2 regions of the Cellulosilyticum sp. genome follow, and region 1 is predicted to be linked to the other one. Evidence: predicted binding sites of a transcription regulator. Region 1 holds the regulator's gene; the other holds the start of a gene.
What was found. Region 1 encodes HrcA, which represses chaperone genes, less so after heat shock. Its sites were predicted from a motif close to TGTTAGCACTCNNNNNNNNNGAGTGCTAACA; they were not measured.
Positions count from the first base shown of each region.

Region 2: the regulator HrcA is predicted to act here: its motif matches at 2,683-2,713, upstream of AC1VAQ_RS14370 (Hsp20/alpha crystallin family protein).

Region 1 is NZ_CEVXFV010000012.1:79,332-83,778, reverse strand. It holds gene hemW (radical SAM family heme chaperone HemW) at 23-1,159, shown strand; gene hrcA (heat-inducible transcriptional repressor HrcA) at 1,345-2,394, shown strand; gene grpE (nucleotide exchange factor GrpE) at 2,445-2,990, shown strand; gene dnaK (molecular chaperone DnaK) at 3,009-4,447, shown strand, end outside.
Region 2 is NZ_CEVXFV010000036.1:16,789-21,235, forward strand. It holds gene AC1VAQ_RS14365 (methyl-accepting chemotaxis protein) at 1-1,940, opposite strand, end outside; gene AC1VAQ_RS14370 (Hsp20/alpha crystallin family protein) at 2,113-2,547, opposite strand; gene AC1VAQ_RS14375 (cold shock domain-containing protein) at 2,935-3,132, opposite strand; gene bsh (choloylglycine hydrolase) at 3,403-4,392, opposite strand.

The DNA.
Region 1 (4,447 bases):
AAAATTAAAAGAGGAACTTAAAATGGAAATCGGGCTTTATATTCATATCCCATTTTGTACATCAAAATGTTTTTATTGTGATTTCTTATCTTTTCCTAAAGAAGAGATGCAGGAAGCTTATATAAATGCTTTAGTTAAAGAAGTCGAAAACTATGGGAAAATGTTAGATGCTGCGGTAGCTATTAAGTCTATCTTTATAGGTGGTGGTACCCCAACGGTACTACCGCCTTTTTTATTAGACAAACTAGCAGCAACTATTACAAAAAACTTTAAATTAATACCAAATGCAGAGTGGACCATCGAGGCGAATCCAGGAACACTGACTAAAGAAAAAGTAGAAGTCATTGCAAAATATCCGATAAATCGTATTAGCATGGGACTTCAGACGACGCATGATTATCTTCTAAGGAAGATTGGCAGAAAACATACCTTTAAAGATTGGGAAGAAAGCTTACATCTTGTCAAGACTTATACAAATTGTGCAGTCAATGCAGATTTAATGTTTGCATTACCAGGTCAAACTTTAGAGGAATTTAAGCAAACACTTGAAACAGTCACAAAATATGATTTGGAGCATCTGTCTGTTTATGCCCTCATTATTGAAGAAGGGACTTGCTTTGGGAAGCGTTATGAAGAAGGTAAATTAGAAGAAGTGTCAGAGGAATTGGACCGTGAGATGTATCATTTAGCCCAGAGCTATTTAAAGCAATGCGGTTATCATCAATATGAAATTTCTAACTGGGCAAAACCTCATAAAGAATGCCAGCATAATATTGTATATTGGCAACGCATACCTTATTTAGGATTAGGGCTTGGGGCAAGAAGTCTTTGGAACAATATCCGTTATGCTAATGAAGAAAATCTTAAGGCGTATATTGAAGCAGCAGGAGATGTCCACAAAATTCGTCATGAAGAAGAAAAACTGACAGAAGAAATGTGTATGGAAGAATATATGTTTCTAGGTTTAAGACTCCTTGAAGGCATTTCAGAAGATGACTTTGAAAAACAGTTTGGACAATCTGTCTGGGATGTTTATGAAGAGCAATTAAATAAATGGATAAAATACAAGGTTCTTGTAAAAGATAAAGGTAGGATAAAATTGACGCCTTATGGCCTAGATGTATGCAATGAAGTGTTTAGTTCATTTCTTATGACATAACAAAGTCCGAATTAACAGGGATTTGCTAAGGCAAAATCTTGCTAATTCGGACTTTGTAAATATATGTAATAATTTTTAAAAATAATTGCAGAAGGTTATTGACAATTATATTAAGAAGTGATATCTTTAGATTGTAGTTAGCACTCGGCTTTAGTGAGTGCTAACAAAAAGAAGGAAGTGATGATATGGATATGAATGAACGTAAGCTAAGAATACTAGAAGCCATCATTCGTGATTATATCCAAACAGGTGAGCCTGTTGGTTCAAGAACCATTTCTAAAAAGTATGACTTGGGCGTAAGCTCAGCGACAATTCGTAATGAAATGGCAGATCTTGAAGAGCTTGGTTTCATTGTGCAACCCCACACTTCCGCTGGAAGAATACCTTCAGATAAAGGTTATCGCCTTTATGTAGATGGCATGATGCAACGTACAAATATTAGTCCAGATGTGGCAAAAATCATTGGGAATATGATTCAACAGAAAATTACACGCATTGATGATTTAGTTGAAGAAACTGCAAAGCTTATCGCAATGCTTACCAATTGTGCCACTATTGCATCGACACCGCCTATTAGTCAAGTGCGTATTAAGCACTTACAGCTTGTTCCGGTGGATGAACAAAGTGTGGTCTGTGTTATAGTTACAGACACTAATAGTGTGAAAAATCACATGATTAGCACACCGAAAGCTTTAGATGCTAATATTTGTATGGCACTTACAAATATTCTTAACGAGAGTCTAAAGGGCAATGCACTGAGTCAAATTAGTTTAGACAAGATTCGTTTATCAATTGAAGAAAAAATGAAAGAATATGGTGGTATTGCAAGCAGCGTTTTAGATGCTATTGCCAATACTTTAAAAGAAAGAGATTTACCGAATATCTTCATACGCGGTGCCAATAACATTCTTGATTTTCAGGAATTTAATGATAAAGAGAAGGCGAGAGAACTGTTTAAACTTTTAGAAGAAAAACCATATCTTGCAAAAATCTTAGATCATAATCCACCAAATCAGATTACAATTCGTATTGGTGAAGAAAATACTTTGACACCGATGAAAGATTGCAGTGTCGTAACAACAAGTTACAGCATTGGTGAATATACCATTGGTAACATTGGTATTATAGGACCAACACGTATGAATTATAGTGAGGTAGTCTCAGTGTTAGAATATGTTTCTCATCATATTACAAATATGCTAAGAGGACTTAATGATGGTGATACAAAGGCATAACAACAAGGTGTAACTAAAACATAAACGTTCTTAGTAGGAAGGGTGAAACAATGGAAGAAAATAAAGATTTAGAACAACCATTACAGCAAGAAGAAGTAGCAGCAGAGCAAACAGTAGAAGCTGAATCTTCAGAGGTAGAAGCTAAAGAAGAAAGCACAGCAGAAGAAACAAAAGCTGAAGATAAAGCTGCCGAATATTTAGATCGTCTTCAACGTTTAATGGCAGAGTTCGATAACTATAGAAAACGTAGCGAAAAAGAAAAGTCAGATGCTTATGATTTCGCTGTAAGTAACACTGTAGCAGAGTTATTACCAATTATTGATAACTTTGAACGTGCTCTTAAGATTGATAGTACAGATAAAGCATTATATGCAGGTGTACAAATGATTTATAAACAACTTATGAGTGCACTTGAAAATTTAAAAGTAACACCTATTGAAGCACTTGATAAAGAATTCGATCCAAAGCTTCATAATGCAATTATGCACATAGATGATGAAGCATATGGGGAGAATATCATTGTTGAAGAACTTCAAAAAGGATATTTATATAAAGAAAAAGTAATTAGACATAGTATGGTTAAAGTAGCCAATTAATGATAGGAGGAATTAATCATGGGTAAAATAATAGGAATTGACTTAGGAACAACAAACTCTTGTGTATCAGTAATGGAAGGTGGAAAACCAGTTGTTATCGTAAATGCAGATGGTAATAGAACAACTCCTTCAGTTGTAGGTTTCAGTAAAACAGGTGAAAGACTTGTAGGGGACGTAGCAAAACGTCAAGCTGTTACAAATCACGAAAGAACAGTTATTTCAATTAAACGTCATATGGGTACAGATTACAAAGTAAACATTGATGACAAAGCATTCTCACCACAAGAAATTTCAGCAATTATTCTTCAAAAATTAAAAGCAGATGCTGAAGCTCATCTTGGTGAAAGTGTAACAGAAGCTGTTATTACAGTTCCGGCTTACTTCACAGATAGCCAAAGACAAGCAACAAAAGATGCTGGTCGCATTGCTGGTCTTGATGTAAAACGTATCATCAACGAACCAACAGCAGCAGCACTTGCTTACGGTCTTGATAACGAGCACGAACAAAAAATCATGGTTTATGACCTTGGTGGTGGTACATTTGATGTATCTGTAATCGACATCGGTGATGGTGTTATCGAAGTACTTGCTACAAGTGGTGATAATCACCTTGGTGGAGATGACTTCGACCAAAAAATCATTGATTTCTTAGTAGAAGAATTCAAAAAACAAGAAGGCATTGACCTTTCAACAGATAAAGTTGCTATGCAACGTTTAAAAGAAGCTGCTGAAACAGCTAAAAAAGAACTTTCACAAAAAACAAGTGCAAACGTTTTAATTCCATTCATCTGCAGTGGTGGTCAAAGCTTAGACGTAACAATTACAAGAGCTAAATTTGATGAATTAACAGCTGACCTTGTAGAACGTACAATGGGACCAGTTAGAACAGCTTTAAATGATGCAGGTCTTAATGCTTCAGAACTTGACAAAGTATTATTAGTTGGTGGTTCAACACGTATTCCTGCTGTTCAAGATGCTGTTAAACGTATCACAGGTAAAGAACCATTCAAAGGAATTAACCCAGATGAATGTGTAGCTGTAGGTGCTGCAATTCAAGGTGGTAAACTTTCAGGTGAAGCTGGTTCAGGCGATATTCTTCTTCTTGACGTAACACCTCTTACACTTGGTATTGAAACAATGGGTGGTGTAGCAACACCAGTTATTCCTAAAAATACAACAATCCCAACTAAAAAATCACAAGTGTTCTCAACAGCAGCAGATAACCAACCAGCAGTTGATATTCATGTTGTTCAAGGTGAAAGACCAATGGCTAATGACAACAAAACACTTGGTAACTTCAAATTAGATGGTATTATGCCAGCTCCACGTGGTGTACCTCAAATCGAAGTAACATTCGATATCGATGCAAATGGTATCGTAAAAGTATCTGCTAAAGACCTTGGAACAGGTAAAGAACAACACATCACAATTACAGCTAGTACAAACCTTAGTGATGA
Region 2 (4,447 bases), on a different contig from region 1:
CTTACAGTAGATATTGTGGCTACAATCTCTTCTGTTACAGCTGAAATACTCTCTATACTGCCAATAGAAGTCTCCTTCTGCTGTTCCATGCCTTTAACCTTCATTGTAATCTCTTTAAGATTACTAATTAAATACTCTACTTGTTTGTATAACTTATTAAATGCTACCGTTGTATCAGTTACAGCTTTTTCTTGGGAACTAATAATTTCACTTGCCTCTCTTACCTTCCCTACTGCCGTACCTGTCGAGCTTCCTATCTCATCTATGATATAGCGTATTTCACCTGTCGCCTTAACGCTTCCTTCTGCCAACTTTTTAATTTCATCAGCCACTACTGCAAATCCTCTACCAGCCTCACCTGCTCTAGCTGCTTCAATAGATGCATTAAGCGATAATAATGAAGTTTGCTCTGCAATGCCATTAATCACATTAATAATTGATTCAATTGCCTTAGACTTCTCTTGAAGCATCTCCATTGTTTCAATAACATCTTTAGTAATCGTTGTCGTTTCCTTAGATTTGCTATTTAATATCTCCATATGTGCAAATCCTTCTCCAATAACTCGGCTTGTTTCTCCAGTAATTTCTTGAATCGCCTGAGTCTGTGTATGCACCTGGTTAATCGTTGTAGATAATCCATTCATTTGATCCACACACTCTACTGTATCTGTTGCTTGTTGTGTAAGTCCCTTTTCTATATCATCTATCGCTACAGCAATTTGCTCTGTAGACTGCGTAAACTGTCCTGTGAAACTTACCATATTCTGAACAGAATTAGAAACGACACCCCCTAATTCATTGACATTTGATATTAATCCCTTCATTTGCTCAATCATATGATTAATATGGTCTGCCAGTACTGCAAATTCATCTTTTCGCTCAATCTCTAACTTGGCGGTTAAATCTCCTTCAGCTACTAGTCCTAAAGTATCTGTTACCTTATGAATACTGCTGCTAATACCCATAGCCGTCTTAATCCCTATTATGACCGCTATAATACTTGCTATAATAACAATAATAATTGTCCAATACTTTATGTCTTCAGCTTGCGCTGTAATAACCTTAGTTGGTACAAGTGCACCTATCATTGCATCTGCATTTTCAATCTTGGCAAATAAAAACATATATGAGTTATTATCATATTTTACTTTTTCTATGTAACCACTTTGGTAGCTAGATTCCTTTGCCATATTATAAAAATCTGTACCATAAATCATATTCTTCTTCTCGCCTGTTTGAAGTAACTCTACACCATCACTAGATATAAGCGACACCATGCTTCCTTCGCCAAGTTCTAACCTACTTAGTATATCTTGAAGGTTATTCTTGTCTACATCAATGACAACACAAGCCTCTGTATCATAATAGCGTTTGATTAATCTTATCCCATAGCTTTCTGAATCTACGCCAAATACTTCATCCATATTAGAACTTTCGCCTACCCAATGATACACATTTTCTCCTTCTAGTATCCGTTTTCCCTGGTCAGTACTTTTATAGGTATCATAAAATCCTGTGACAGAATTTGCACTTGTAGATAATGAATAGACATCATTAGAAAACAAATAAATATTAGATATAAACGGTGTAGATAAGTTTTTAGAAATTAGTGTTGCTTTCTCACTATCAGTAAACTCGACTTGTCCTACTGCATCATCCGCCATCTTTCCCTTCAAATACTGAGTTAAGTTTGCATCTGTTAGATAGTCTACTGCTATAGTTTTTACATTTTCAAACCCATAACTCACATACTCTGCTGTCATATAAATAGATTTTTCTGTAGCTACTTTATAGTTTTCAATGATTCCCTTAGATGCTTTATTATAGGCTGTTACGCCTACTAGAATCACAAAACATACTGGTACAAAAAATGCCATTAATAACTGCATTTTAATGCTCTGTAGCTTCCCATATTTTTTACTATTAATCTTATCTTTCATGCCCTTCTCTCCTCTTAATAATTCTTTCGTACCCAAAACACATATGTACTATTTATCGACAATAAATAATAAAATTTTATAACTTAGTATAATTTTTATTTATTACACAAAAAAATACTCCTTAGGATTTCTCCTTTGGAGCATTTATGTTAAATAGGCTACTGCCTAACTATTATTCAATTGCAATATAATGTTTATTTTCTATTACTCTCTTCTCTTCTTTTGGAAAATCGAGTTTTAAGATACCATCTTCATATTTAGCATGAATATCTTTTTCTGTGATATTCTCACCTATATAGAAACTTCGGCTCATACTACCTGCATAACGTTCTTGTCTAATGTATTTGCCATTTTTATCTTTTTCTTCTTTATCTAGTCCTTTAGCTGCACTAATGGTTAGATAACCGTTATTAAGCTCTACATTCACTTCATCTTTCTTGAAGCCTGGTAAATCAATAGCAACTTCATAACCTTCATCTGTCTCTTTGATATCAGTTTTCATAAGTTGTTTTGCATGTTTACCATATAAAGCTTTGTCAATATCTGGGAATTTGTAATCCATCCAATCATCAAATAAGTTTTCTCCAAAAATACTAGGCATTAACATAAGTCATTCCTCCTTTTTTATAAGCGACAATGTATGCCGTGGTGAAACTAATTTTTTTGATTTTTTGAACTTGGGATTTGAGTGTTACTTTTTTATTTCCCTCTTCCTTTGTTCTGAATATAATATACCACCGTTTGTTAGCACTGTCAACAGGTGAGTGCTAATTTTTTTAAAAATTTTATAATACACCTTGCAATTACCCCTAGGGCCTTAACTCGCTATTTTCTCAATTCCACCTAATGCCATTAAAAACTCAATCACGCAAAACAAAATAAGCCCTTCCCCTTTTCAATTTTCTCTATCCTCTTTATCTTTAGTTAACAGTATTTTTATCTAACAAAAAAAGGTATAAGCTAAAATTTAGCTTATACCTTTTTGGTTACAAAATTATGCTCTTGTAACGTTTTCTGCTTGAGCGCCACGTGGCCCTTTAGTAATATCGAAGTTTACTTTTTGTCCTTCTTCAAGAGTTTTGAATCCATCTCCTTGGATAGCTGAGAAATGTACGAATACATCATCTCCATCTTCTCTTTGAATGAAACCGAATCCTTTTTCTGCATTAAACCATTTAACTGTACCTGTCATGTTGGTACCTCCTAATATAAATTTCTGCAATGAAAATGGAACTAAAAATTCACATAATATTACAGATTACATCAAGCAATGTATATAATCTCTAATAACATGTAAATCAAAATTAAAGCTATAAACAACTACTGAATATGTTATTATTATACCTTCTATTTCATGATACGTCAATTTGTATTTATTTCCTTATTAAAAATAGCACTCACACCTTTAATTCGTGAATGCTATTTCTTATCTCTTACTCTTCTTCTACTTCTTCATATCATCCTAATTTTGATAATTAACATCTTGCACTGCCGCATATGGAAAAATTTTCATTTTGCCATTATCAAGACTTTCCTTAAACATATCTATTGCATTTAAACGGTTATTTTCATATGTCTTATAATAGTAAATGCCCTTTTGTAAATCCATACATGAAGAATATAATGTCATATCTTCTTGCCCTTCTTCTGTTATCACACCACCCTTAACCATCTCAACATAATCAAGCATGTGGAAAAACTGTGCTAATGCTTCTGCATCATTCCTAATCTCCGTCATATGTGATCTTACATAAGCTATTCTTACAAATCTAGAAACAGAAGCAAAATCACCCGGCATCCCTAGCGTTCCTGCCCCTATACCAAGCCCTTTTAATTCCTTTTCTCCCCATTTTACAATGGCTGGGTGCTTAGGCTCTAACTTCATATATTCATTTAAATTCGTAACATGCCAGTCAAAGGTAGGATCATTCGTCATGACATTTACTGGATTTTCATGGACACTTAACCTTTCTTTTGTCTTTTCCACCACTAACGATTTTCCACTTTTATCTGTAATCATCCAGTGCAGCGTAGGGATTGGTGTTTTCTCATTAATAGGAACATCCACCAACTCGATATTCTCCATTTCACGTGCTACTTCCTCTACTGTATCATGGTTTGACAATACCCATAATATAAAATCATAAGGTGCAATATTTTTCTTATTCTCTTTGATTGTCTTTTCAAAATAAGCATAGCGTGCAAAATTTAATCCAGCACAGGCAAGCCCATTTTCATTCATAGCTTCAGCCATAGCAGGATGTTGATCTATCACTGCCCCCATCCCTAATATTGCTCTTTTTATATGCACGCTTTCACCTGTCACCTTATCCTGATATTGATAATTTTTGGGTAACAAAACTGGTGACTGATTAAAGTTATACGCCAAATCCATATTTCTTCCGAAAAAGATTTTTTCTTCCTTAGATTGAATACTTAGTGCTGTGCACATATTTATATACACCTCTTTCTCATTTTTCCTTTGTCATATTACATAATATTATTTA